Regions from separate parts of the Pseudoxanthomonas sp. GW2 genome, predicted to be linked through region 1. Evidence: riboswitches for the same ligand, from Rfam matches in the RefSeq annotation. Region 1 holds a riboswitch; the other holds the start of a gene.
What was found. A riboswitch is a leader RNA that binds a small molecule or an ion and turns the genes downstream of it on or off. The one in region 1 is predicted to bind cobalamin.
Positions count from the first base shown of each region.

Region 2: linked by a shared signal. The riboswitch ahead of B351_RS0102265 (ribonucleoside-diphosphate reductase subunit alpha) and the one ahead of btuB (TonB-dependent vitamin B12 receptor) in region 1 are both predicted to bind cobalamin.

Region 1 is NZ_ALIP01000105.1:2,833-17,303, reverse strand. It holds gene queD (6-carboxytetrahydropterin synthase QueD) at 16-369, shown strand; gene B351_RS0108355 (phasin family protein) at 544-927, shown strand; gene B351_RS0108350 (zinc-binding alcohol dehydrogenase family protein) at 1,221-2,237, shown strand; gene bioD (dethiobiotin synthase) at 2,266-2,949, opposite strand; gene B351_RS0108340 (GAF domain-containing protein) at 3,055-3,540, shown strand; cobalamin riboswitch at 3,615-3,852, shown strand; gene btuB (TonB-dependent vitamin B12 receptor) at 3,972-5,834, shown strand; gene B351_RS0108330 (DUF885 family protein) at 5,887-7,671, opposite strand; gene dinB (DNA polymerase IV) at 7,809-8,927, opposite strand; gene fabA (3-hydroxyacyl-[acyl-carrier-protein] dehydratase FabA) at 9,112-9,627, shown strand; gene fabB (beta-ketoacyl-ACP synthase I) at 9,630-10,841, shown strand; gene B351_RS0108310 (M3 family metallopeptidase) at 11,101-13,125, opposite strand; gene B351_RS0108305 (PLP-dependent cysteine synthase family protein) at 13,212-14,312, opposite strand; gene B351_RS0108300 (hypothetical protein) at 14,406-14,471, opposite strand, start outside.
Region 2 is NZ_ALIP01000022.1:91,798-106,268, forward strand. It holds gene B351_RS0102205 (Lrp/AsnC family transcriptional regulator) at 117-596, shown strand; gene B351_RS0102210 (GFA family protein) at 628-1,032, shown strand; gene B351_RS16065 (hypothetical protein) at 1,131-1,472, shown strand; gene B351_RS0102220 (hypothetical protein) at 1,525-1,917, shown strand; gene B351_RS0102225 (TIGR00266 family protein) at 2,030-3,055, opposite strand; gene B351_RS0102230 (phosphatase PAP2 family protein) at 3,156-4,019, opposite strand; gene B351_RS0102235 (rhomboid family intramembrane serine protease) at 4,104-4,883, opposite strand; gene queF (NADPH-dependent 7-cyano-7-deazaguanine reductase QueF) at 5,129-5,947, opposite strand; gene B351_RS0102245 (EamA family transporter) at 5,991-6,848, opposite strand; gene B351_RS0102250 (alpha/beta hydrolase) at 6,942-7,607, shown strand; gene zapE (cell division protein ZapE) at 7,604-8,740, shown strand; gene B351_RS0102260 (DUF998 domain-containing protein) at 8,744-9,355, opposite strand; cobalamin riboswitch at 9,469-9,682, shown strand; gene B351_RS0102265 (ribonucleoside-diphosphate reductase subunit alpha) at 9,859-12,300, shown strand; gene B351_RS0102270 (ribonucleotide-diphosphate reductase subunit beta) at 12,462-13,526, shown strand; gene B351_RS0102275 (flavodoxin) at 13,645-14,121, shown strand; gene B351_RS0102280 (co-chaperone YbbN) at 14,093-14,419, shown strand.

The DNA.
Region 1 (14,471 bases):
ACGACAATCCACGCCATGGAAATCTTCAAGGTCTTCACCCTCGAGGCGGCGCACCGCCTGCCCAACGTGCCCGAGGGCCACAAATGCGCGCGCCTGCACGGGCACTCGTTCCGGGTGGAACTGCACGTGGAAGGGCCGGTCGACCCGCAGGCCGGCTGGGTGATGGACTTCGCCGACCTCAAGGCGGCGTTCAAGCCGCTGTACGAGCAGCTGGACCACCACTACCTCAACGAGATCCCAGGCCTGGAAAACCCGACCAGCGAGAACCTGGCCGCCTGGATCTGGGCCCGGCTCAAGCCCTCGGTGCCGCTGCTGAGCGAGGTCGTGGTCCACGAGACCTGCACCTCCGGTTGCCGCTACCGCGGCTGAGCCGGCGACCTGCCGGGCCGCCCCTGCCCTCCTCCCGCGCCGCCGGCCCGTGCCGGCGGCGTTTTCGTGCGCGCCTTCACAAAGCAGAACAACGGTTGCGGGCGATGTTGCATCGCACAAAAGGACGGGGTATGCTGCATCGCACCATAGAGGTGATCCGTACTGGAGCCAGCCATGTCCTACCAGTTCAACGAGCAGCTCAGCGCCTATACCCACCAGTTTGCGGCCGTGGCCGCGCGGGTGAACCGCCTGGCCCTCGAGAACGCCGAGTCGCTGTTCGGCGTGCAGCTGCGCACCCTGGAGAAGAACGTCGAGGCGACCACCAGCTACCTGGGCGAACTCGCCGAGGCGCGCGACCTGGATGCTTACCGCACCCTGCTGCCGAAGGGCCTGCAGGTGGCCCGCGACAACGCCGAGCGCGTTGCCGCCGCCGGCCAGGAAGTCATCGGCCTGACCCTCAAGACCGGCGAGGCGCTGGGCGAACTGGCCAAGAGCCAGTTCGAGAGCGCCACCAGCCAGGTGCAGGCGACCGTCGCCAAGGCCGCGCGCAAGCGCTGAGCCATCCCGGGCCGCGGCCCGGACCACGATTCAAGTCTTTGCGCGGTTCCCTCCCCCGCGCAAACCCGGGCCCGGCAGCATCCCCTCCCGCTGCCGGGCCTTTTTTTTCCCCCGGTTGGCGCCGCCGCCCAGGGCGGCCGGCCCCGGCAACCGGGGTGCGCGAGGCATGCGCGACGTCCCAGGCCCTCGGCGGTGGGATCGCCGGCGCCATCACCGTGCGCACGCCCGGCGGGCACTTCCATGGCAACGGGAGAAGCGCGAAATTGCGCTCCCCCGACAGCGTGGAGCACGCCATGAAAGCGATCGGTACCGCACAACCCCTGCCTGTTTCCGACCCGCGCTCGCTGCTGGACCTGGAAATGCCCGATCCGGAGTACGCGGCGCACGACCTGCTGGTCGAAGTGCAGGCGATCTCGGTCAACCCGGTGGACGTGAAGGTGCGTCTCTCGGCGCGGCCCGAGCCGGGCGAGCACCGCATCCTGGGCTGGGATGCCGTGGGCCGGGTGCGCGCGGTGGGCAGCCAGGTGCAGGGATTCCAGCCCGGCGACCGCGTGTTCTACGCCGGCCAGATCGACCGTCCCGGCAGCAATGCCCAGCTGCAGGCGGTGGACGCGCGGATCGCCGCGCATGCGCCGCAGACCCTGGGCGACGAGGACGCCGCGGCGCTGCCGCTGACCTCGCTGACCGCCTGGGAAACCCTGTTCGACCGCCTGCGCGTGGACGACCCGGTGCCGGGCGCGGCCAATGCCCTGCTGGTGATCGGCGGCGCCGGCGGCGTCGGCTCGATCACCGTGCAGCTGGCGCGGGCCCTGACCGGGCTGACCGTGATCGCCACCGCCTCGCGCCCGGAAACGGTGGAGTGGGTGAAGAAGATGGGCGCCCACCACGTGCTCGACCACCGCCAGCCGCTGGCGCCGCAGGTCGCGGCGCTGGGCATCGGCGCGCCGGCGTTCGTGTTCTCCACCACCCATACCGACCGCTACCTGGCCGATGTCGTGGAGCTGATCGCGCCACAGGGCCGGATCGCGCTGATCGACGACCCGGCCGCGCTGGACGTGATGCCGCTCAAGCGCAAGAGCCTGTCGCTGCACTGGGAGCTGATGTTCACCCGCCCGCTGTTCGGCACCGCCGACCTGCAGCGCCAGCAGGAGATCCTGCGCGAGGTGGCGCGCCTGGCGGACGCCGGGACCATCGCCACCACCCGCACCGGCTCGCTGGGCACGATCAACGCCGCCAACCTGCGCAAGGCGCACGCGCTGCTGGAGAGCGGCACGGCGATCGGCAAGACCACCCTGGCCGGCTTCGACTGATGCTGCCCCTGGCGCTGGCCCGTCGGGTTCAGCCGGCCAGCGCCAATCCTGCCGCCATGCGTTCCGGATCGGGCGCCGGCACGTACGGCAGCCGTCCCAGGCAGGGCGCGTCCAGGCGCGCGGACAGCAGCTCCAGGTTGTCCTCGCGGCAGGCCATGTCCGGATCGACCTCGCTGGCGATCCAGCCGGCCAGGCGCAGGCCGTCGGCGGCGATGGCGCGCGCGGTCAGCCGCGCATGGTTGAGGCAGCCCAGGCGCATCCCGACCACCAGCACCACCGGCGCGCGCAGCGCACGCACCAGGTCGGCCTGGTCCAGGTCGCCGGCCAACGGCGCGGCCCAGCCGCCCACGCCTTCGACCACGACCACGTCGGCCTGCGCGCGCAGGCGGGCGAAGGCCTCCAGCAGCGGTGGCAGCGCGACCTCGATGCCCGCGGCGCGCGCGGCCAGTTCCGGCGCCAGCGGTTGCGGCAACGCGAACGGGTTGAGGTCGGCGTAGGCCGGGCGCGGCGCGCTGGCCGCCTGCAGCGCCAGCGCATCCTCGTTGCGCCAGGCGCCATCCACCAGCGCGCAACCGCTGGCCACCGGCTTCATCCCCACCGCGCGCCGCCCGGTCCGGCGCAGCGCATGCAGCAGGCTGCAGCTGGCGACGGTCTTGCCGGCGCCGGTATCGGTGCCGGTGACGTAGAGGCGGTCGAGGCTGCGCAGGTCCATGTCCAACTCCAGGCGGCCGCACGATGCGGCCGGCGGATCATACGCGCCACGCAGCATCCCGCGATCCGGGCGATGCCCGGCCAGCGCTGCGGGTAACATGCGCGCATGTCCTTCTCCGCCATCCCGCTTACCGGCAGCAAGCCGGAACAGTACGAACAGCTCCTGGCCCAGGTGCGCGGCCTGCTGCACGGCGAGCGCGACCGCGTCGCCAACGCCGCCAACCTGTCCTCGCTGGTCTACCACGCCCTGCCCGCGCTCAACTGGGTCGGCTTCTACTTCTACGACGGCAAGGAACTTGTCGTGGGTCCGTTCCAGGGCCTGCCGGCCTGCGTGCGCATCCCGCTGGACAAGGGCGTGTGCGGCGCGGCCGCGCGTACCCGCCAGACCCAGCGCGTGGCCGACGTGCACGCCTTCCCCGGGCATATCGCCTGCGATTCGGCCTCGCGCTCGGAGCTGGTGGTGCCGCTGGTGGGCGGCGACACCCTGCTCGGCGTGTTCGACCTGGACAGCCCGGAGCCCGACCGCTTCGACGCCGAGGACCAGGCCGGCCTGGAAGCCATCGCCGCCGCGTTCGTGCAGTCGCTACGCTGACCGCACGGTCCGCGGGCATGGCTGCACGGCCTGCCCGCCACCCCGCTCCATTGCCCCCCCCCGCCGATAGGCATAGACTGCGCCCACTTTCGGGTGACCGCGGCATGGGCCGCGGTTGAAACGGGAAGCCGGTGACTCCGCCGCGGCCGCAGGGCCGCGCGGACATTCCGGCGCTGCCCCCGCAACGGTAAGCAGGACAAGTCCGGGCAACACCGCCACTGTGCCCCGCGCATGGGAAGGCGCCCGGATGGAGCAGGCCATGCGCCTGTTCGCCCGCGAGCCCGGAGACCGGCCCGGAAGACGACTGGTTGCGATGCGGAGGGCATTGCGGGCGGCAGCCGCGTGCGGTCGCACGCGCCTGGCGTTTGCCTCTCTCCCTCGCAGCCCCACGCCACCGGTCGCGCGGGCGTGCGCGACAGCAGGAGAGATGCATGAAGCCGTTCCCGTTCCGTCCCCTATGCCTTGCCGTGGCCGCGGCCCTGGCGCCGGCCAGCGCCTGCGCGCTGGAGGCCGCCACCGACCTGGACGAGGTCGTGGTCACCGCCACCCGCACCGTCCAGTCCGTGCACGAGAGCCTGGTTCCGGTGCAGGTGATCGACCGCGCCACCATCGAGCGCAGCCAGGCCGGCTCGCTGCAGGACCTGCTGCGCGGCCGCGCCGGCGTCAACCTGTCCAACCAGGGCGGGCACGGCAAGGTCAGCGCGCTGATGCTGCGCGGCACCGAGTCCGACCACGTGCTGATGCTGGTGGACGGCATGCGCATCGGCGCGGCCAGCAACGGCATGCCGGCGCTGCAGGACATCCCGCTGGACCAGGTGGAGCGGATCGAGATCGTGCGCGGACCGCGCTCGAGCCTGTACGGCCCGGAGGCGATCGGCGGCGTGATCCAGGTGTTCACCCGCGGCGCCGGCAAGGGCCTGCGCCAGGACCTGCGCCTGGGGGTGGGCAGCCACGCCCTGCGCGAGGCCAATGCCGGCCTGTCCTGGCGCGGCGAGCGCGGCTGGGTCTCCGCCCGCGCCGGCCACCGCGAGGAAGACGGCTTCGACGCCTGCCGCGGCACCGCCGCCGGCTGGGGCGCCGGCTGCTATGTCGACGAGCCGGACCGCGACGGCCACCGCAACAACTCGCTCAACCTGCGCGCCGGGACCAAGCTTGGCGAGGACGTGGAGCTGCAGGCGCACCTGCTGGATTCGGACAGCCGCAACGAGTACGACGGCGGCCCGTACAGCGGCAACGAGGCCGACAACCTGCAGCAGGTGGCCGGCGCGCGCCTGGACTGGCGCCTGGGCGAGCGCGTCTCGCTGCAGGCCCAGGCCGGCCGCACCCGCGACGACGCCGAGGGCTATTACCGCCAGGACGGCGCGCGCCGCCTGGTCAACAGCTACCGTACCCGCCGCGACCTGGCCTCGCTGCAGCTGGACGCCGGCTTCGGCGCGGGGCAGCTGTTCAGCGCCGGACTGGACTGGCAGGACGACCGCGTTTCCAGCAGCGCCGGCTTCGAGCGCGGCCGCCGCGACAACCTCGGCGCCTTCGTCGAGTACCAGGGCCGCTTCGGCGCGCATTCGCTGCAGGCCAGCGCGCGCAACGACGACAACGCCCAGTTCGGCAACCACGCCACCGGCAGCCTCGGCTACGGCTTCGACCTGGACGGGACCTGGCGCCTGGCCGCCAGCGCCGGAACCGGCTTCAAGGCGCCGACCTTCAACGACCTGTACTACCCCGGCTTCAGCAATCCGCTGCTGGAACCGGAGGAGTCGCGCAGCGTGAACCTTGGCGTGCACGGCCAGGGCGAAGGCTGGAGCCTGGGCGTGGACGTGTTCCAGACCCGGATCGACGAACTGATCGGCTATGACACCGGCTTCAACCTGGTGAACATCGACCGCGCCCGCATCCGCGGCGCCGAGCTGACCGCGGCCACCGCGCTGGCCGGCTTCGACCTGGCGCTGGAACTGAGCTGGCTGGATCCGCGCAACGACAGCGACGGCCTCAACGACGGCAACTGGCTGCCGCGGCGCGCGCGCCGCAGCGGTCGGATCGACCTGGACCGCCGCTTCGGCGCGTTCGCCGCCGGCCTGACCGTCAGCGGCGCCGGCCGGCGCTACGACGACGTGGCCAATACCACCCGCCTGGGGGGCTACGGCCTGCTCGACCTGCGCCTGGAATGGACCCTGTCCCCGGCCTGGACCGTGCAGGCCAAGGCCAGCAACGTGTTCGACCGCCAGTACGAGACCGTGGCCTGGTACAACCAGCCCGGCCGCGAGTACGCGCTGGCGCTGCAGTACCGCACGCCCTGAGCGCGCGCCGGTGGTGCGGGCGGCGCCGTCCGTCCGCGCCGCGCCCCGCGGATCAGGGCGCCGCGGCCGCCGCCGGCTTGTCCCTGGCCTCGGCCATGAACGCGCGCACCTCGCGCTGCAGGGTCGTCAGCGGCACCGCGCCCAGGCCGAGGATGCGGTCGTGGAAGGCCTTCTGGTCGAAGCGCGCGCCCAGCTCGCGTTCGGCCTCGCGGCGCAGGTCGAGGATGGTGCGGTAGCCGACGTAGTAGGACAGCGCCTGCCCCGGCCACGAGATGTAGCGGTCGACCTCGTTGACGATGTCGATGTGCGCCAGCGCGGTGTGGCTGGCAAGGTAGTCGATCGCCTGCTGCCGGCTCCAGCCGTACTCGTGCAGGCCGGTGTCGATCACCAGGCGCGCGGCGCGCCACATCTCGAAAGTCAGGCGGCCGAACTCCTCGTACGGGGTCTCGTAGATCCCCATCTGGGTGCCGAGCCATTCGGTGTACAGGCCCCAGCCCTCGCCGTAGCCGGAGAAGTACACCTGCTGGCGGAACTCGGGGCGCGCCGGCGCCTCCAGCGCCAGCGCGGCCTGCAGGCTGTGGCCGGGGGCGCACTCGTGCAGCACCAGCGCCGGCAGGTTGTACAGCGGCCGCGACGGCAGGTCCCAGGTATTGAACAGGCACGACTCCAGGCCGCCGCGGCCGGAGGTGTAGTTGGGCGCGATGTCGTCCGGCACCGGGCGGATGGTGAAGCGGTAGCGCGGCAGGGTGCCGATCACGTGGTTGAGCTCGCCGTCGATGCGCTTGGCGTGGTACGAGGCCGCCGCCAGCAGCTCGCGCGGGGTCCTGGCGTAGAACCGCGGATCGGTGCGCAGGAACTGCAGGAACTCGGCGAAGCTGCCCTGGAAGCCTGCGCGCGCCATCACCTGGCGCATTTCCGCCGAGATCCGCTCGACCTCGGCCAGGCCCAGCTGGTGGACCTGCTCCGGGGTCATGTCCAAGGTCACGTATTCGCGGATCTGGCTGCGGTAGAACTCCGCGCCGCCGGGCAGGTCGCGCGCCGAGACCGTGGTACGGGTGCGCGGCAGGTACTGGTTGCGGAAGTAGTCCAGCAGCCCGGCGTAGGCCGGCACCACCTGTTCCAGCACCACCTTGCGGCCTTCCTCGCGCAGGGCGCGGCGCACCTCCTCCGGGACCGAGGCGGGGATCGCGTCGAACACGTCCAGCGCCGGGTTGCCGGCGCCGGTGCGGGTGTACGGCTCGATGGTGCGGTCGCGCCCGTCCAGCGAGGCGCGCGGCACGCTCCAGCCGCGCGCCAGGCCGGCCTCCATGTTGGCGCGCTGGTCGGCGAAGTAGCGCGGCACGTCGCGCAGGCGCTGGATGAAGCGGCGCCACTCGGCCTCGCTGCGGTACGGCGCCCAGGGCACGATCTCGGCCCAGAAGAAGCTGTCGCTGTTGAACGGCGCCTCCCAGGTGCGCCAGCGGGCGTTGTTGAGGTCGGCCTCCACCATCGCCCGGAACACCTCGGCGTTGATCCGCTCCTCCGGCGGCAGCGCCGCGGCCGGGATCGCGTCGAGCCTGCGCAGCACCTGCTCCCAGTAGGCCACGCGCCGCTCCCAGTCGCGCGGGGCGACCGCGGGCAGGCGGCTGCCCGGCTGCCAGCGACCCTCGACGTACTCGTAGCCGTACTCGCGCTGGCGCCATTCCCACTCGGCCGTGTACAGCTCGCGCAGGGCCTGCGCGGCGGCGCTGGCTTCGGCGGCCGGGCGGTTGGCAGCGGCGGCCGGGCTGGCGGCGGCCAGGCCCGGGGCCAGCAGCAGGGACAGGGCGAGGACGGAGGCGCGGGACAGCTGGGACATGAAGGCTCCGGATTGGCGGCTGGGCGGCGCCGTCCACGGCCGATGTTCGCGCAAGGCCGCGGCGACGCCGATCGCGCCGGCAGGCGCGGATGGCGGATGGTAGCCGGCGGTCCGCACCCCCGCCCCTGCCAAAGGGGCTAGCGCGCCGGCGCGTCCGCGGGCACGGCCAGCTCGCCGAACAGGTCGCCCTGCGGCGCCACTTCCTCGGCGTCGCGGAAGCCGGACAGGCCCACGCCTACCAGCCGGTAGCGGGTGTCGGCCGGCAGCGCCACCCGCGCGCGCAGGGCGCAGGCCAGCTCGCCCAGTTCGGCGGCCGAGGCCGGCGGCCGCTCCAGGGTCAGGCTGCGGGTAAGGATGCGGAACTGCGCGGTCTTGAGCTTGAGCACCACGGTGTGCCCGGCGCGGCCGGCGCGGCGGGAGGCGTTCCAGGTCTTTTCCGCCAGCTGCCGGATCGCCGGCTCCAGCGCTTCCAGCGGCAGGTCCTGGGCGAAGGTGTCCTCGGAGGAAACCGAGCGCACCGGCTGCTCCGGTTCCACCGGGCGCTCGTCGATGCCGCGCCCGCGCCGGTACAGGGCCGCGCCGAAGCTGCCGAAGCGCCGCTGCAGTTCCTCCAGCGGGCGCTGGCGCAGGTCGCCGACGGTGGCGATGCCCAACTGCGCCAGCTTGCCCTGCATCACCCTGCCCACCCCGGGGATGCGTTCCACCGGCAGCGGGGTCAGGAACCGCTCCACGTGCTGCGGGCGGATCACGAACAGGCCGTCGGGCTTGTTCCAGTCCGAGGCGATCTTGGCCAGGAACTTGTTCGGCGCCACCCCGGCCGAGGCGGTCAGCCCGGTCTCGGCGCGGATCCTGGCGCGGATCGCCTCGGCCACCGCGGTGGCGCTGGGCAGGCCGGTCTTGTTCACGGTCACGTCCAGGTAGGCCTCGTCCAGCGACAACGGCTCCACCAGGTCGGTGTGCTCGAGCATGATCTGCCGCACCTGGCGGGAGACCGCGCGGTAGCGCGGGAAGTCCGGCGGCACGAACACCGCGTCCGGGCACAGGCGCTCGGCGCGCAGTGCCGGCATGGCCGATCGCACCCCGAACCTGCGCGCCTCGTAGGAGGCCGCGCACACCACCGAGCGCGCCCCGCGCCAGGCCACCACCACCGGGCGGCCGCGCAGGGAGGGATCGTCGCGCTGCTCGACCGACGCGTAGAACGCGTCCATGTCCACGTGGATGATCTTGCGCTGGGCGGGAACGGGCGGGGACTGCATCGCCCGCCATTGTGGACCGCCGCGGCGCACCCGGCGCGACCCGGCGCCCGCGGCCCGCCAGGCAGACCGCCGCGCGCGGATGGATGGGCCGGCGGCGGGTGGTCGCCGGGCGCGCCGGCGTCAAACATTTGATTGAAACGCCGCCCTCGGGCACGCTTTTAGTGCTTTCTCCACCGGATTCCGCATGAACCGCGCTTCTTCGTTCACCCGCGAGCAGCTGGAAGCCAGCGCCCGTGGTGAGCTGTTCGCCACCGGCGACGCCCGCCTGCCCGCCGACCCGATGCTGATGTTCGACCGCATCGTCGAGATCAACGAGGACGGCGGCAAGTACGGCAAGGGCTTCATCCGCGCCGAGCTCGACATCCGCCCGGACCTCTGGTTCTTCCAGTGCCATTTCATCGGCGATCCGGTGATGCCCGGCTGCCTGGGCCTTGACGCCATGTGGCAGCTGGTCGGCTTCTACCTGACCTGGCTGGGCGCCCCGGGCCGCGGCCGCGCCCTGGGCTGCGGCGAGGTCAAGTTCTTCGGCCAGGTGCTGCCGACCGCCAGGCTGGTCACCTACGAGATCGACATCAGCCGCGTGATCAACCGCAAGCTGGTGATGGCCCAGGCCGATGCGCGCATGCTGGTGGACGGTCGCGAGATCTACACCGCCAAGGACCTGCGCGTGGGCCTGTTCACCTCGACGGAGGATTTCTGACCATGCGTCGCGTCGCCATTACCGGCATGGGCATCGCTTCCTGCCTGGGCAACGACCTGGACACCGTCTCGGCCGCGCTGCGCGAAGGACGCGCCGGAATCCGCCACCTGCCCGACGCCGCCGAGCACGGCCTGCGCAGCCAGGTCGGCGGTGCGGTGGACCTGGACCTGGACGCGGTGATCGACCGCAAGCTCAAGCGCTTCATGAGCGACGCGGCGGCCTACAGCTACGTCTCCCTGCGCGACGCCATCGCCGACGCCGGCCTGGACGAGGCCACGGTCAGCCACCCGCGCACTGGCCTGGTCGCCGGCTCCGGCGGCGGCTCCAGCCGCTGGCAGGTGGAGACCGCCGACCTGCTGCGCGAGAAGGGCGTGCGCAAGGTCGGCCCGTACATGGTCCCGCGCACGATGTGCTCGACCGTGTCGGCCAACCTGGCCACCGCGTTCAAGATCAAGGGCGTCAGCTATTCGATCAGCGCCGCCTGCGCGACCTCGGCCCACTGCATCGGCGCGGCCGCGGACCTGATCCGCCACGGCGCGCAGGACGTGGTGTTCGCCGGCGGCGGCGAGGACCTGGACTGGACCATGAGCGTGATGTTCGACGCCATGGGCGCGCTGTCGTCCTCGTACAACGAGACCCCGGAGAAGGCCTCGCGCCCGTACGATGCCGGCCGCGACGGCTTCGTCATCGCCGGCGGCGGCGGCATGCTGGTACTGGAGGACTGGGACCACGCAGTGGCCCGCGGCGCGCGCATCCACGCCGAGCTGGTGGGCTACGGCGTGACCTCCGACGGCGCCGACATGGTGGCCCCGTCCGGCGAAGGCGCGGTGCGTTGCATGCGCATGGCGCTGGAAGGCCTGGGCGGGCGCAAGATCGACTACCTCAACACCCACGGCACCTCGACCCCGCTGGGCGACATCGTCGAGCTCAACGCGGTGCGCGAGGTGTTCGGCGAGGACATGCCGCCGATCTCCTCGACCAAGGCGCTGTCCGGCCACTCGCTCGGTGCGGCCAGCGTGCACGAGGCGATCTACAGCCTGCTGATGATGCGCGACGGCTTCATCGCCGGCTCGGCCAACATCGAGACCCTGGACCCGAAGGCCGAGGGCTTGCCGATCGCGCGCGAGAGTCGCGATGCGCAGCTGGACGTGGTGATGTCCAACAGCTTCGGCTTCGGCGGTACCAACGCCACCCTGGTGTTCGCGCGGGTGTAAGTGACGCGCTGACGAACACAAAAAAGCCCGGCTTTCGCCGGGCTTTTTTGTGTTCGTGATTCGGGATTCGTGATTGGTGGGACAGGGTCGCCGCCCGATTGGGCGGCCAGGCAAGGGACCGGCACCAACCCAGTGCGGAGGCGGCCTCCGGCCTTGCCGGGCCACGCGCAAAAGCCAAGCGAAGCCACACACCAAAACGTGCCCGAAGCCCGCCCTCACACCCGTCCCCTCTCCCGTCCGGAAAGAGGGAGAGGAGCTCTCACGCCGCCATGCCGTTGTGGCGCAACAGGGCGTCGATGCTCGGCTCGCGGCCGCGGAAGGCCTTGAAGTTCTCCAGCGCGCTGCGGCTGCCGCCGCGGGAGAGGATCTCGCGCAGGAAGCGCGCGCCGGTCTCGGCAAGCTGGCCAGGCGCTTCCTCGAACGCGGCATAGGCGTCGGCGCTGAGCACCTCGGCCCACTTGTAGCTGTAGTACCCGGCCGCGTAACCACCGGCGAAGATGTGGCTGAACTGGTGCGGGAAGCGGTGCCAGGCCGGGGCGCGGTTGACCGCGACCTCGTCGCGGATCCGCTCCAGCAGCTGCAGCACGCTGTCCTGCGCCGGATCGAAGCGGCTGTGCAGCTCCATGTCGAACAGGCCGAACTCCAGCTGGCGCACGGTGAACATGCCGGCCTGGAAGTTCTTCGCCGCCAGCATCCGCTCGAACAGCGCGCGCGGCAGCGGCGCGCCACTGTCCACGTGCGCGGTCATCGCCTGCACCCGCTCCCACTCCCAGCAGAAGTTCTCCATGAACTGGCTGGGCAGCTCCACCGCGTCCCATTCCACGCCATTGATGCCGGCCACCGGCAACTCGCCGATCGCGGTCAGCAGCTGGTGCAGGCCATGGCCCATCTCGTGGAACAGGGTGGTGACCTCGTTGAAGCCCAGGGTGGCCGGCTTGCCGTCCACGCCCTTGCCGAAGTTGCACACCAGGTACACCAGCGGCGTCTGCACGCCGTCGGCGCGCATGCGGCGGTTGCGGCAGTCGTCCATCCACGCGCCGCCGCGCTTGCCCTCGCGCGCGTACGGATCAAGGTAGAACTGGCCGAGCAGGCGGCCGTGCGCGTCCTCCACCCGGTAGAAGCGCACGTCCTCGTGCCACACCGGCGCGCTGTCCGGCTTCACCTTCACCCCGTACAGCGACTCGATCACGGCGAACAGGCCGCCCAGCACCTTCGGCTCGGTGAAGTACTGCTTCACCTCCTGCTCGGAGTAACTGTAGCGGGCCTGCTTGAGCTTCTCGCTGGCCCAGGCGATGTCCCAGGGCTGCAGCTCATCCAGGCCCAGCTCGTCGCGGGCGAAGGCCTCCAGCTCGGCGCGGTCGCGGCGCGCGTACGGCAGCGCGCGCGCGGCCAGGTCGCGCAGGAAGGCCAGCACCTCGTCCGGGCTCTGCGCCATCTTGGTCGCCAGGGAATACTCGGCGTAGCTGGAAAAGCCCAGCAGGGCCGCCAGCTCGCCGCGCAGGGCGACGATCCGGTCGATGTTGCCGCTGTTGTCCCACTCGGCCGGGCCGGCCTCGGAGGCACGCAGGCCGTGGGCGCGGTACAGCGCCTCGCGCAGGCCGCGGTCCTCGGCGTAGGTCTGCACCGGCAGGTAGCACGGCATCTGCAGGGTCAGCTTCCAGCCTGGCTTGCCGTCCTTCTCCGCGGCGGCGCGCGCGGCGGCGACCACCTCGGCCGGCAGCCCGGCCAGGCGCGACTCGTCCTCCACGTACAGGGCGAAGGCGTCGGTGGCATCCAGCACGTTCTGCGCGAACTTCGCCGACAGCGCGGCCAGTTCCTCCTGGATGGCGGCAAAGCGCTGCTTGGCCGCCTCGTCCAGCTCGGCGCCCCCCAGGCGGAAGTCACGCAGCGCGTTCTCCACCACCTTGCGCCGCACCGGGTCGTAGCCGGCGTACTCGGGCGAGGCGGCCAGGGTCTTGTACTGCGAGTACAGCGCCAGGTTCTGGCCCAGCGCCGCGCCAAAGCGGGTCACCTTGGGCAGGTTGGCGTTGTAGGCCTCGCGCAGCTCCGGCGTGTCCACCACCGCCTGCAGGTGCTGGACCGGCCCCCAGCCCCGCCACAGGCGCTCGGTGGCGTCCTCCAGCGGGGCGACGAAGCCGTCCCAGGTCACCGGGCTGACGGTCTCGGCGTGCTTCACCGCGGCCTCGGCCTGCGCCAGCAGGGCATCGATGGCCGGGCCGATGTGCCCGGGCCGGATCTGGTCGAAGCGGGGCAGGCCGGAGAAGTCGAGCAGCGGATTGTCCATGGGACCTCGGGGGGCGATGCGGCGGCGCCGCGCATGTCATGACAGATGGCCCCGGCGGCGCGGAATTCAACCCGCGCCGGGGCGGTTCACAGCTCGCCGCAGGCCTCCAGCGGCAGCGGTTCCCCGGCCACCGCGGCGGCGATGGCGCGGTCCGCCTGCTCCACCTCGATGCCGTGGCGGCGGTACCAGTCCGGGTTGTAGTAGCTGTGCGCGTAGCGGTCGCCGCTGTCGCACAGGATGGTGACGATCGAGCCGCCCTGCCCCGCCTCGTGCATCGCCTGGGCCGCGCGCAGCACGCCGACGAAGTTGGTGCCGGTGGAGCCGCCGACGCGGCGCCCCAGCACCGCGCTGACGTGGCGCATGGCCGCCAGGCTCAGGGCGTCGGGCACCTTGACCATCGCGTCCACGCAGGAGGGGATGAAGCTGGCCTCCACCCGCGGCCGGCCGATGCCCTCGATGCGCGAGCCGCGCGGCAGCGACAGGCCCGGGTCGCCGCGGCCCTCGCGCGCGCCGCGGTAGTAGTCGAAGAACACCGAGTCCTCCGGGTCGGCGCACAGCACCCGGGTGGCGTGGCGGCGGTAGCGCACGTAGCGGCCGAGGGTGGCACTGGTGCCGCCGGTGCCCGGGCCGCACACGATCCAGGCCGGCACCGGGTGCGGCTCCTGCGCCATCTGCTTGAAGATGGCCTCGGCGATGTTGTTGTTCGCGCGCCAGTCGGTGGCCCGCTCGGCGTAGGTGAACTGGTCCATGAAGTGCCCGCCGGTCTCGCGCGCGACCCGCTCGGACTCGGCATTGAGCGAGCAGGCGCTCTCGACCAGGTGGCAGCGGCCGCCCTGGAACTCGATCGCGGCGATCTTCTCCGGCGAGGTCGAGGCCGGGATCACGGCGATGAACGGCAGGCCCAGCAGGCGGGCGAAATAGGCCTCCGACACCGCGGTCGAACCGCTGGAGGCCTCCACCACGGTGCTGCCCTCGTGCAGCCAGCCGTTGGCCAGCGCGTACAGGAACAGCGAGCGCGCCAGACGGTGCTTGAGGCTGCCGGTCGGGTGGCTGGATTCGTCCTTGAGGTAGACGTCGATGCCCGGGTAGCCGGGCAGCGGCATCGGGATCAGGTGGGTATCGGCCGAACGGTTGAAGTCGGCCTCGATCTTGCGGATGGCGGCGGCCACCCACTCGCGCTGCGACATGGCGGTGCACGGGAACGGAAAGACCCGATTATCCCCCTCGGCCCCGGGGACCGGACCCGGGCCGGGCCGCCGCGCGGCGCCCCGCCAGCGCGTTCAGTGGCGGGTCTGCCCCGCCGGTGCCGGCCAGGCGTGCCGGAACTGCGGCTCGCCACGCAGGCC
Region 2 (14,471 bases), on a different contig from region 1:
ACTGGCGGGGCGTCCCCCAGCCTAGGACCGATCCCGCGCAACCGGGTTGCAAAGTTGCGGATATCCCGGCGCCTGGCGCAATGTTGTTGCGTCATAACCGTGGTGCAATGCAACGAATGGCCGCCACCGTCGAACTCGACCGCACCGACCTGCGCCTGCTGGCCCTGCTGCAACAGGAAGGCCGCGCCGCCAATGCCGAACTGGCGGCGCGGGTGAACCTCAGCCCCTCGGCCTGCCTGCGCCGGATCCAGCGGCTGGAGGCCTCCGGGGTGGTCACCGGCTACGGCGCGCGCCTGGACCCGCGCGCGCTGGGCCTGGGCCTGCAGGCCTTCGTCCGGGTGCAGCTGGAGAAGCACGGCACGCCCGGCATCGACCGCTTCGTCGCCCATGTGCAGGACTGGGAGGAGGTGGTGGCCTGCCATGCCCTGACCGGCGACATGGACTACCTGCTGCACGTCTACGTCGAGGACCTGGAGCACTTCTCGCGCTTCCTGCTCGACCGCCTGCTCAACAACACCGGGGTGGCCGACGTGAACTCCAGCTTCGTGCTGCGCACCGTGAAGGAATCCCGCGGCCTGCCACTGCCGCGGCGCTAAGGTGGCGGCAACCTGCCCGGCGGGAGTTGCCATGTACAAGGTCATCGGAGGCGTGCCGATCCAGCCGGTGCACCGCGCCAGCTGCCACTGCGGCGCGGTGCGGCTGGAGGTGGAACTGCCGGACGGCGTGGTCGACCCGCGCCGCTGCGACTGCTCGCTGTGCCGGCGCAAGGGCACGATCGTGGCCACCGTGCCGCTGCACCGCCTGCGCGTGGCCGCCGGCCGGGAGCACCTGCGCCTGTACCAGTTCAACACCATGACCGCGCGCCACTGGTTCTGCGGCATATGCGGCATCCACACCCACCACCAGCGGCGCTCGGACCCCAACGAGTACGGGCTCAACGTCGCCTGCCTGGAGGGCATCAATCCTTTCGACCTGGGCGAGGTGCCGACCAGCGACGGCATCAACCATCCCTCCGACCGCGCGCCCGGCTGAGCGTCCCGGGGGATGGCCGACGGCACGGGTGCGCGGCGCCTTGCAGCGTCGATAATCCCCCTGCCCCGGTCCGTGGACACACAGGCAAGGGGGACGCCATGAAACCGTTGCTGTTGACCGCCGCAGCCACCCTGCTGCTGGCTTCCTGCGCCAGCGCATGGCCGGATCGCGCCGACCCGGGCGCAATCACCGACCTGCCCCCGCGCTTCCAGGTGCTCGACGCCGCTACCGGCGCCACCTCGCCGGTGGCCGGGCCGGCCTGCCGCAGCCCGCTGCTGGATCCGCGCGACGGCACCCGCCTGCGCCTGCTGCGCTCCACCGGCGGCCTGGGCGACTACACGCCGGAAACGACGCCGCGCTACGGCCTGTCCGCGCGCCAGGCGCTGCGCATCGACTGCAATACCGGCATCGCCATCGGCGCGGTGCCCGCGCCGCGGTGACGCTGCCTTGCGGCGCGAGTTGGCTCCAGGTGCCAGGCAGCAGGTCGGGTCAGTGCGCGACTGGAAGGTTCCAGTTCTCGGCCTCCTGTCCGCAGCGCTGTTTGCGGCGCTCTGGTGGCTCAAGTTCGTAGGCACCGAAGGACAGGCGCCATCGCGGGCACTGGTGGTCAGCTTCGTGCTGGCGCTGCTGCATGGCTGGCCGGCCCTGTTTGCCTTGATGCGCAGCCCCGGGGCCGGTCCGTTCGGCCGCTCGGTGCGTGCGGCCTTGATCGTGCTGGCGCCTGTCGCCGTCGTGCTGGCGCTTGCCGCTTGCGACGTCCTGCTGCCGGCGGCGGCGTGGCCGGATACGGCCACTGGCATCTGGCTGTTCTGCCAGCTTGTTGCGGTGCCGGCGTGCTGGGCACTCGCCCGCCTGGACTTTGCACGCCGTCGCTCGTCGGCCTGACGCTTCACCCGGTCAGGTGCAGCAGGACGCGTGGCGCGCTCCCGTCGCCCGGCGGGCAGGACGACGGTAGCCAATGACGCCGGCGCGGACGGGGCGGCCGCGCCGCGTGGTGTCAGAAGCGGTTGTCGCCGTCCAGGATGCGGCCCAGCCCGCCCAGCACCGAGCCTTCGCCGCGGTTATGGCCGCCGGCCTGCGGCGCGGCCTGCAGCATGCGTCCGGCCAGGCGCGAGAACGGCAGCGACTGCAGCCAGACCTTGCCCGGTCCGGTCAGGGTGGCCAGGAACACGCCCTCGCCGCCAAACAGCATGCTCTTGATGCCGCCGACCGGGCGCACGTCCATGCTGACGCTGGCGTGGTAGCCGACCACGCAGCCGGTATCCACGTCGATGCGCTCGCCGGCGGCCAGCTCGCGCTCGACCACGCAGCCGCCGGCATGGATGAACACCCAGCCGTCGCCCTCGAGCTTCTGCATGATGAAGCCCTCGCCGCCGAACAGGCCGGTGAGGATGCGGCGCTGGAAATGCACGCCGACCTGCACGCCGCGCGCGCCGGCCAGGAAGCTGTCCTTCTGGCAGATGATGCGGCCGCCGTGCTCGTCCAGCTTCATCGCCAGCACCGTGCCCGGGTAGGGCGCGGCGAAGGCCACCTTGGCCTTGCCGCTGCCGGTGTGGGTGAACATGGTGGTGAACAGGCTCTCGCCGGTGATCACGCGCTTGCCGGCCGCCAGCAGCTTGTCCATGAAGCCGCCGCCCTGGCCGCGGTGCGAGCCGTCGCCGAAGATGGTGTCCATCTGCACCGCGGCGTCCTTGAACATCAGCGCGCCGGCCTCGGCGATGGCGCTCTCGCCCGGATCCAGCTCGATCTCGACGAACTGCATCTCCTGGCCGTGGATGCGGAACTCGATCTCGTCGGCGCGGGCGCGGCCGGCATTGCGCGGCAGCGGCGGCGGCGTGGCGGCCGGGTCGCCGGGCACGCCGTCGACCAGCTCGGCGATGTTGCGCACCGGCAGCCAGTCGCCCATGCCCTCGCGCCAGGCCAGCAGGCCGGGGTTGCGCGCGGCCTCGGCGCGCGCGCTGTCGGTGTCCATGGGGCCGAGGCGGCGGTTGCTCGCGGGGTCGTGCAGGTACCACTGGGTCATGGCGGCCTCCTGGGGGGGAATCGCGGGCCGAGTCTAGGACCGCGCGCCGGGATGCGCAGGTGCCGGATGTCAGCTCGGCACCAGGGGCCACGCCCGGTGTTCAGCCAGGGTTGGCGGCCACCTGCAGCACCGCGGCTTCGGCGGCGCAGTCGCGTTGCGGTACGCGGCCGGCGGCGCGCGCGGCAGCGAGCTCGCGGCGCGCGGCGGCCAGGTCGGCCTGGAACGCCGGCTCGGCCTGCAGCCGGGCGAAGGTGGCCATGCCCATGAAGCGGCCCTCGACCACGTCGCTGGTCCAGTGCACGTTGCACACCACCCGGCTCTCGCCGAAGGCGCGGCCGCGCGCCAGCAGGGCATCGCTGTGGCCCGGCGCGGCCTGCGCCAGCACCAGCGACCACAGCGTGCCGATCGCGGTATGCCCGGAGGGATAGGAACCACTGTGCGCCAGGCGTGCCTCGTCCTGCGGGGTGCAGGTGGGCGCGTGGTTGGCCAGGAACGGCCGCGGGCGCTTGTAGTGGTCCTTGGCCTTGCGGGTGGAGCGGGAAGCATCGGCCAGGCTGCGGCGCAGCAGGCGCCAGGTGGCCGGGGTGTGTTGCAGGTCGATCTCCACGCCCAGGGCGCAGGCGAACAGCGGCGCGGCCTGCGGGAACTGCAGCTCCGCGTCCACCGCGGCCTGGGCGAAGCGCGGGGTACCGTGCAGCGCCAGCGCCGCTTGCATGCGCGCCTGGTCCAGCGCGGCCGCTTCTCCGGACGGCGGCGGCGGCAGCAGGGCCAGGCTGTCGGGCACGGCGGCGTCGGGCAGGTAGCCGATGGCCCAGCCGGGCCGGCTTTCCGGCACGCCGTCGGCGGCCAGTGCGGGCGCGGGCGGGGTGGGGCGCGCGCTGCACGCGGCCAGCGCGGCGCCAAGCAGGACGGGAACCAGGGCCCGCCGCGAGCGGGCCGGCGCGGGGGCGGAAGCGGAAGGCATGGGAGGTCCTGCGCAGGGGAACAGGCCGCCGATTATCCGCGGCCCACCGTGGGCGCGGATGTGCGGGCGGTCATGCCGCCGGGCTCAGGGCTCCGCGGGAGGTCCGCGCCGCGGCGGCGGGAAGCGCAGCACCACGCCGCGCACCGGTGGCCGACGGTGCCACAGCACCGGCACGTCGCGCGGCGGCGGGGGTTCCAGGGTGTCGGCGTCGGTGCCGGCCTGGGGGGAGCCGGCGTCCTCCTCTTCGTCCTCCCAGCTGTAGCGCGGGCGTGGCGGCAGCGGGTCCGCGCGCCACCACAGCAGGCCGGCGAGCAGGCCTGCCAGCGCCCCGCCCAGATGCGACTGCCACGACACCCCGGGCTCGTGCGGGAGCACGGTCACCAGCATGCTGCCGTAGAACAGGAAGCCGATCATGCCGGCGGCGATCGAGGCGCGGTCGCGCCGGCGCAGGCCCAGCACGGCGACCATGAACATCAGGCCATGGGTCAGGCCGCTGGCGCCGAGGTGGCGGCTGCCCGGATCGCCCAGCAGCCAGGCGCCCAGGCCCGAGCCCAGCCACAGCAGCGGCAGTGCGCGCAGGGTGGCGCGCGGATACACCGCGCCGGCGAGGGTGCCGAGGATCAGGATCGCGCCGGCATTGGCGCCCAGGTGCTCCGGCGAGCCGTGCAGCAACGGCGCGGCGAGCAGGCCGATCCACTGGCCGATGTCGCGCGGCGCCACTGCCAGGGCGCGCACGTCCAGCCCGGGCTGGGAAACGAACACCACCAGCAGCAGGAACACGAAGGCCAGGCTGGCGTTGAAGGCGCGCAGGATCCTGCGCCGGTCGCTGCCGGCCTGGGGCATGGGTTCGGTAGGGGCGTCCATGAACCCTGCATGGCGCCTGCCTGGCGCCGAATCAACCGGGTCCGGACAAAAAGAAGGGCGCGGGAGGGCGCGCCCAAGGAGCCACTCACCCTGCCGGGAGAGAGAGAAGGCAGCACCGGGAGAGCCCGGTCGCCGGGTCCGGCGGCCACCCTGCCAGGCGCCGGACCAATGCACGGCGCAACGTTGTCACAGGCGTCGTTAACGTTTCATCTGTGACCCGTGAAGCCGGCATTGGGCGGCCGCGGTTACTGCCGCAGGTCGCGTAGCGGCGCCGGCGCCGGCTGCCCCGGGGTGGCGCGCCAGGGGTTGATGTCCAGGCCGCCGCGGCGGGTATAGCGCGCCTCCACCGACAGCCACTGCGGCCGGCAGCGGGCCAGCACGTCCAGGAAGATCTGCTCCACGCACTGCTCGTGGAAGCCGGCATGCTCGCGGTAGCCGGCCAGGTAGCGCAGCAGGCTGCCGCGGTCGATGCGCGGGCCGCGGTAGCGCAGGTGCACGCTGCCCCAGTCCGGCTGGCCGGTCACCGGGCAGTTGGACTTGAGCAGGCCCGAGTGCAGGTATTCCTCGGCCACCTCGGCCGGATCGGCGCGCAGCACTTCCGCCTGCGGCGGGCCGTAGTGGTCGATGTCCACGTCGGCATCGTCGATGCTGGCGCCTTCGGCGCCTGCCGCCATCGGCGGCAGGCCGAACTCCACCCGCACCGCGGCGCCGGCCGCCTGCGACAGGTCCGCGGCGATGCGTGCGCGCAGCGCGCCGGCATCGGCGAAGCGCTCGCCGTTGAGCGAGTTGAGGTACAGCTTGAACGACTTGGACTCGACCAGGCAGGGCGAATCGGCCGGCACCAGCACGGTCGCGGTGGCCGCCTGCGGGCGGCCGCGGCCGTCCAGCCAGCCCAGTTCGTAGGCATGCCAGCGGTCGTGGCCGGTGAATGGCAGCGCCGCGCCTGCCTGCAGGCCCAGTTCGGCGCGGGCGCCGGCGCGCGGGATCGGGAACAGCAGCGTCGGGTCGTAGCGGGTCGGGTAGGCGACCTCGCGGCCGAGGCTGGAATCGTGCGGGGTATTCATCGGCACATTCTAGGGAAGCGCGCCTGCACGGCGCTTGTCCGCCTCAGCGCGGCGCCAGCGCGATCAGGGCGATGGCGGCGATGGCCAGGGCGATGGCGGCGCGGTTGAGCCGGGAGGTGGGTTCGCCGAAGGCCAGCACGCCGACCAGGGTGCCGGCCACGACCACGCCGATGTTCATGGTCGCGAACACCGTGGCCGGGCTGTCCGGCAGCGCCTGGTGGGCGCGCACGTAGAACACGATGTTGCCGAAGTTGAGCAGCCCCAGGGCCAGGCCCGCGGCGGCGTGGCGCAGCCCCGGGCGCATGCCTTGCGCCAGCATCCGCCACAGCTGCCAGGCGGACATGCCGAAGAACGCCAGCACGAAGGCCACCAGCAGCGCGGCCGATGCCGGGGTGCCGGCCATGGCCAGGCGCTTGAGCACCACGTCGACCACGGCGAAGCCGGCCCATACCGCCAGCAGCAGGAGCCAGCCGCGACTGCCGGAGGGCGCACCGGCCGGGCGTGCCAGGATGCCCAGCACCGCCAGCAGGCCCAGGCCGAGGCCGGCCAGCTTCATCGCCCCGGCGCGCTCACCGAAGAACACGAAGGCCGCGGCCAGCGACAGCAGCAACGACAGCCGCTGGGCCACGTCGGTGCGCACGATGCCGGCGTGGCGCACCGCCGCGGCCAGCACCAGGAACAGGGTCGGCAGCAGCGCCGCCAGCACCAGCAGCGCACCCCAGGGTGCGCCAGGCTGGTGCAGGGCGGCCGCCGGCGGCTTGAGCAGCCAGGCCGACAGCAGGGCCGCGGCCAGGTAGTTCCAGGTGACCATCTGGCCCACGTCCCAGCCGCGGCGCGGCGCCAGCTTCAGCAGCACCGAGACCAGGACGCTGCAGGTCACGCTGAGCAGGAGGAAATGCATGCGCGGGGAGGCGGGCGGGAAGGCGCCATTGTCGCCGAGTGGCGGGCGCGGCAGCCACACCGGCGCCGCGCGGCCGGTCTGTATCATGTGCGCATGACCGCAAGCGCCTTCCCCGACGAGTCGACCACCCTGATGTTGCCCGGCCCGGCCGGCGCGCTGGAGGTGGCCGTGGACCTGCCCGAACCGGGCGACGCCCGCCCGCTGGTGGCGGTGGTCTGCCACCCGCTGCCGACCGAGGGCGGGACCATGCACAACAAGGTGGTGACCATGGTCGCGCGCGCGCTGCGCGAGCTGGGCGCGACCACGGTGCGCTTCAACTTCCGCGGCACCGGCGCCTCCGAGGGCGAGTTCGACCGCGGCGTCGGCGAGCGCGAGGACCTGCGCGCGGTGGTGGACTGGGTGCGCGCCGCGCGCCCGGGCCAGACGCTGTGGCTGGCCGGGTTCAGCTTCGGCTCCTACGTCAGCCTGTCCAGCGCCGCCGAGCTGGCGCCCGATGCGCTGATCTCGATCGCGCCGCCGGTGGCCGGACGCGGCTGGGACTTCTCCGGCATCCAGATCCCCGAGGTGCCGTGGCTGGTGGTGCAGGGCGACCAGGACGAGATCGTCGACCCGCAGGCGGTGTACGACTGGATCGATTCGCTGCCGCGCAAGCCGCAGCTGGTGCGCATGCCCGAGACCAGCCACTTCTTCCACCGCAAGCTGATCGACCTGCGCGGCGCCATCCAGCACGAGGTCAAGGGCTGGCTGTCGCAGGCATGAGCGCAAGCGGCGTGCGCACCCCCTCGCAGGTCTACGCCGAGGGCGCCGCGGCCGGGCGCTGGCGCGACGACCCGGCGCAGCACCCGGCCCTGCGCGAGCTGGACCGCATCCACCAGGCGCTGCTGGCGCCGCCTTCCGGCGGCCTGCTGTCGCGCCTGTTCGCGCGCCCGGCGGCGCCGGTGCGCGGCCTGTACTACTGGGGCGAGGTCGGGCGCGGCAAGACCTTCGTGGTCGACCTGTTCTACGAATCGCTGCCGTTGCCGGTGTACTCGCCGGGCACGGGCAAGCCGCAGGTCAGCAACGGCAAGTACCGCACCCACTTCCACCGCTTCATGCGCGGCGTGCACGAGCGCCTGCGCGAGCACGCCGGCGAGGCCGACCCGCTGGCGCACATCGCCCGGCGCTGGCGCGGCGCGCTGAAGGTGCTGGTGCTGGACGAGTTCTTCGTCACCGACATCGGCGACGCCATGCTGCTGGCGCGCCTGCTGGAGCGGATGTTCGCCGAGGGCGTGACCCTGGTGACCACCTCCAACACCGCGCCGGAGAACCTGTACCGCGACGGCCTGCAGCGCGCCGGCTTCCTGCCGGCGATCGCGCTGCTGCAGCAGCACTGCGTGGTGCTGCGCTCGGACGGCCAGGAGGATTACCGCCTGCGCGCGCTGACCCGTTCCCCGGTCTACCGCGCGCCGCTGGACGCGGGCGCGGAGGCCTGGCTGGCGGAGCGCTGGCGCGAGCTCAGCGGCGGCGACGCGGCGCACGGCGGCAACATCGAGATCGACGGCCGCAAGATCCCGGTGCGCGGCCGCGGCAAGAGCATCGCCTGGTTCGACTTCGCCGCGCTGTGCGACGGCCCGCGCGGCACCACCGACTACATCGAGATCGCGCGCGAGTTCAACACCGTGCTGCTGGGCGGCATCCCGCGCATGGGCGCGGTGAACGAGGACGCGGCACGGCGCTTCGTCAACCTGGTTGACGAGCTGTACGACCGCCAGGTCAACCTGGTGTGCACCGCCGACGCGGCCCCGCCGCAACTGTACGAAGGCCAGCGCCTGGGCGGCGCGTTCGAGCGCACCGCTTCGCGCCTGATCGAGATGCAGAGCGCCGAGTACCTGGCCACCCCGCACCGCGCCTGAGCCTCAGCGCGGCGCCGTGCGCAGGCGCCAGGCGCACAGCCACAGCCAGGACAGGTACAGCGCGACCACCGCTTTCTGCGAGGCCCCGCGCGGCAGCTCGCGCCACAACGCGTGCAGCCACAGCCCGGCGAAGGCCAGCAGCGCCAGCAGCAGCGCCGCCAGGGCCCGTCCGCGCCAGTGCGGATCGCGGTGCAGCGCAGCGGACTGCAGCAGCATGCCGCTGCCGACCAGCAGGAACGCGGCCATCGCCGCGATGCGGTGGACCAGCGCCTCCAGGTCGTCCACCGGGTACCCGGGTGCCGGTCCCGGCCAGGCGGCGGTGGCCGCCAGCGCCAGCGCGCCGCCGCACAGCAGCACGGGCACCAGCGCGTAGCGCGCCCACGGCTCCAGCGTGCGCCGCAGTTCCAGCGCCAGCAGCACGATGCCCAGGGCCAGGCCGTAGTACGCCGCGCGCAGCCACGCGCTCCAGGCACCGGACAGGTACAGGCTCAGCGGCGCCAGCCAGGGGTCGTATTCCGGGCGCAGCGCCTGCACCGCCACCGCGGCCAGCAGGAAGTGGGCGAGGCTGCCCAGCACCAGGGGGCTGGCCACGGACCTGGGGTCGGGGGCAGGCATGCGCATGCCGGCAGTGTCGCAAATGCGCGGGGCTGGCGCAGGCGGCGGCCCGGACGAGTCCGCCAACAGGGTACCTGTTCCGAGATATGGGGTTGCCATGATCCTGGTACCCCACTATCTTGTGTCGCGTCGGTACCCGCGCCGCGGCGCGGGTTTAAAAGGGAAGTCCGGTGGGCCGCAAGGCGAATCCGGCACTGCCCCGCAGCGGTAACCGGAAACGAACCCGCACCAACGCACTGGGCCAAGGCCTGGGAAGCGGCGGAAGTAGGCGGAGGGAAACCTCCACGTCCGGAAGTCCGAAGACCTGCCGACAGCCGCGCCAAGCACACCGCGCGGTGCCGGTCACGGAATCCCCGGAGGGGGGAAGACTGGCGAAGCAGGGTCCGCCGCAGCCGCGCTGCGTCGCGGCCGTTGCGACGCTGCCTTCGCATCCTCCGCATCCGCACCGGATCCGCGTTCCCCGAGGGAGGGACGCGGGGTGCATCACGCCACGGAGGATGCGCATGACATCCCAGGACACCCCCTCACTGGTCGCCGACGCGGCCCCGGCCACCGCGGCCATGGCCGCCACCGGCGACGCGCTTGCCGACGCCCCGGTTCCCACCCCGGCCGCCGTGCGCGCGGCCGCACCGGCCCCGCCGCCGGCAGCCACCACCTGGATCACCAAGGAGGCCGGCAACCGCCGCCTGCCATTCGACCCGGCGCGCCTGGAGCGCAGCATCGATGCCATCCACGCCGAGTTCCCGCAGCTTGAGATCGACGGCTACAAGCGCGCGGTACTGGGCTTCGTCGCGCGCAAGCAAGCGCTGTCGGCCGACGACCTGGTCGACCACCTGATCCGCGAGGCGGAGGCGCGCGTGGACCTGGCCGCGCCGGAATGGGAGTACTTCGCCGCGCGCCTGTACCTTCGCCGCCTGTACAAGCGCGCCAGCCGCAACCGCTTCTACGACGTGGCACAGAAGTACGGTTCCTATGTCGGCCTGCAGGAGAGCCTGGCCGACCGCGGCATCTATTCCAACGACATCCTGCGCGCCTATTCCAAGGAGGAGCTGGAGGAGGCCGGCCGCCTGGTCGACCCGGAGCGGGACAAGCTGTTCACCTACAACGGCCTGTACCTGCTGGCGACCCGCTACCTGGCCACCGACGCGGCGCGCAACGTCTACGAGCTGCCGCAGGAGCGCTGGCTGACCATCGCGCTGTACCTGATGCAGGACGAAAAGCCCCGTGAGCGACGCATGCAGCTGGTGGGCGAGGCGTACTGGGCGCTGTCCAACCTGTACATGACCGTGGCCACCCCGACCCTGCAGAACGCGGGCAAGGTCGGCGGCCAGCTGTCCAGCTGCTTCATCGACACCGTCGACGACAGCCTGCAGGGCATCTACGACTCCAACACCGACATCGCCCGCGTGTCCAAGGGCGGCGGCGGCGTGGGCGCATACCTGGGCTACGTGCGCGCCGCCGGCGCGCCGATCCGCGGCGTGCCCAACTCCTCCGGCGGCGTGGTGCCGTGGATCAAGCAGCTCAACAACACCGCCGTCTCGGTGGACCAGCTGGGCCAGCGCAAGGGCGCGGTGGCGGTGTACCTGGACATCTGGCACCGCGACATCGAGGCGTTCCTCGACCTGCGCCTCAACAACGGCGACCAGCGCCTGCGCGCGCACGACGTATTCACCGCGGTGTGCATCCCGGACCTGTTCATGGAGGCGGTGGAGCGGCGCGGCGACTGGTACCTGTTCGACCCGCACGAGGTGAAGCAGGCCAAGGGCTGGTACCTGCAGGACTTCTACGACGAAAAGCGCGGCGAGGGCAGCTTCCGCAGCAAGTACCAGGAGCTGGTCGAGGACGAGCGCATCGGCCGCAGGACGGTCAAGGCGATCGACCTGTTCAAGCGGATCATGGTCTCGCAGCTGGAGACCGGCAACCCGTTCATGTTCTACCGCGACGAGGTCAACCGGAAGAACCCAAACAAGCACTGCGGCATGGTGTACTCGTCCAACCTGTGCACCGAGATCCTCCAGAACCAGAGTCCGACCCGGATGATCCAGGAGGTCATCTCCGGCAACCAGATCGTGACCACCAGGCAGGCTGGCGACTTCGTGGTCTGCAACTTGTCCTCGATCAACCTGGGCCGCGCGGTGGTCCAGGCCGAGGGCCAGGGCGACCTGATCAGCGACGTGCTCGAGCGCCTGGTACCGATCCAGGTGCGCATGCTCGACAACGTCATCGACCTCAACCAGCTGCCGGTGCCGCAGGCGACCATCACCAACCGCAAGTACCGCGCGATCGGCCTGGGCACCTTCGGCTGGCACCACCTGCTTGCACTCAAGGGCATCCACTGGGATTCGAAGGAGGCCGAGGACTACAGCGACGCGCTGTACGAGCGGATCAACCGCCTGGCGATCCAGGCCAGCATGGAGCTGGCGAAGGAAAAGGGCACCTACCCGGCCTTCCCCGGCAGCGACTGGCACACCGGCGCCTACTTCCGCGAACGCGGCTACAACTCGCCCGAGTGGTTGGACCTGGCCGCTCAGGTGGCGGTCAACGGCCTGCGCAACGGCTGGCTGCTGGCGGTGGGGCCGAACATGTCCACCGCGCAGATCGCCGGCTCCAGCGCCTCGATCGACCCGGTCTACTCGGCGTTCTACTACGAGGAAAAGAAGGACTACCGGCGCCCGGTGGCCGCACCCGGCCTGTCGCTGGAAACCTGGCCCTACTACGAGAAGGGCGCGTGGAAGGTGGACCAGTTCGCCTCGGTGCGGCAGAACGCGCGCCGCCAGCGCCACGTGGACCAGGCAATCAGCTTCAACCTCTACGTGCCTTCATCGATCCGCGCTTCGGTGCTGCTGGAGCTGCACCTGGAGGCCTGGCGGCAGGGGCTGAAGACGACGTACTACGTGCGCTCGAACGATATCGACGTGGCCGAGTGCGAATGGTGCAGTAGCTGACCGCGCGTTCGCGCTAGTCAGGTTCCACGGTTCGCGCTGCGAACCGTGGGTCCCGCTCATCAGCCTCCATACCCCCGCGCCTTCGGCGCGCCCCCCTGACTCAGGGGGGCTTTCCTCCAGAACGCTGGTTGCGGTCGGCAACCAGCAGAGAGAGAACGACCATGACTACTGTTGCCGCACCGCGTACCGCTACCCGGCTGGACCGCATCCGCATCCTCGAGCCGCGCCATCCCAACCGTTCGACCGGGATCATCAACGGGACCACCTCGGGCATCCTCAACTGGAACGACATCCCCTACCCGTCGTTCTACCGCGCCTACAAGGAGCTCTCGACCAACTTCTGGATCCCGGACGAGGTCGACATGAAGGGCGATGCACGCCAGTACGGCGAGCTGTCGGCGCGCGAGAAGAACGCCTTCGACTCGATCATCGGCCTGCTGGCCACCTTGGATTCGCCGCAGACCCGCTTCATCTACAACGTGGCCGAGTACATCACCGATCCGGCGGCGCATGCCAACGCGGCGATCATCGGCCAGCAGGAAGTGATCCACAACGAGAGCTACAGCTACGTGCTGGCCTCGATCACCGACCTGGCCAACCAGAACCGCGTGTTCGAGATCGCGCGCACCCACCCGACCATCCTGCGCCGCAACGCGCCGATCATGGCCGCGTACGAGGACTTCATGCGCGAGAAGACCGCCGAGACCCTGCTGCGCGCGCTGATCCAGTCCTCGATCCTGGAAGGCATCAACTTCTATTCCGGCTTTGCCTACTTCTACAACCTGGTGCGGCAGAACCGGATGGCCGGCACCGGCAAGATCATCAGCTTCATCAACCGCGACGAGCTGGCGCACACCAAGTTCATCAGCGAGGTGATCCGCGCCATCGTCGGCGAGCACCCGGAGCTGCAGACCGACGAGCTGACCGACTACGTGCACGTCGCCTTCCGCCACGCCATCGAGCTGGAGACGCAGTGGACCGGCGAAGTGCTGGACGGGATCGACGGCATCGACGTGGACGAGATGATCCGCTACGTGAAGTACCGCGCGAACAAGATGGCCGGGATGCTGGGCATCGAGTCCCTCTACGCGGAGACCACCGACAACGTCATGCCCTGGATCCGCGCCTACGCCGACAACTTCACCCAGACCAAGACCGACTTCTTCGAGATGCGCAACGCCTCGTACAAGAAGACCAACGCGGACAACGGATTCGATGAGCTGTGAGGCGCGTGATTCGTGATTGGTCATTGGTGATTGGAAAAAGCAAGGCCATCACGCTCCTGCACGAATCACGAATCACGAATCACGAATGACCAATCACCAGTCACCAATCCCGGCCTTCATGCGCCTCCTGATCGCCTACGCCTCCCTCAGCGGCAACACCCGCGACCTCGCACGGCAGGTGCGTGGGCACTGCGAGGCGCATGGCCACGCCGTGACCTGGCTGGAGGCGGGATTGCACGCGCTGGCCGACGCGGGCGATCCGCGCCATGACCTCTACCTGCTGGGCAGCTGGACCGACAACGGCGGGCGCACGCCGGCGGAGATGAAGCAGTTCATCGCCGACCTGGTCGCGGCCGTGGGCAAGCCGGCCAACGTGGCCGTGTTTGGCACCGGCGAGACCCAGTGGGGCGAGGAGTACTACTGCGGCGCGGTGCGGCGCATCGCCCGCTTCTTCGATTCACCCTTCCCGCGCCTGGAAATCGAGCAGATGCCGCATGGGCAGCGCGATGCGCTGGCCATCGCCCGCTGGACCGACCAGGTGCTGGCCGCCACCGGAGCCGCTGCCCATGCAGATCCTGCACGCCGCCTCGCCTGAGGCCCATGCCGCCGCGCTGGCGGCCCATCCCCGCCTGCTGGTGGACTACTGGAAGGACGCCTGCCCGGGCTGCACCATGCTCGATCTTGCGCTGCGCAGGTTCGCCACCGAGCCGGCCGCGCAGGGCCTGGTGCTGCTGAAGGTGAAGCTGGAGGAGGTTGGCGAGGACTTCTTCCGCGGCCTGGGCCTGCGCCAGACCCCGACCCTGGCGCTGTTCCGCGATGGGGTGGAGACGGCGCGGCTGCCGGGCTTCCAAGGCCCCGCGCAGCTGGCCGCGGCGGTCGCGGCGTACCTGTAGCCGTCGCCTCACGCGCGCCTTTCCCTGGATCGGCGATGATCGGGCCGGGCCA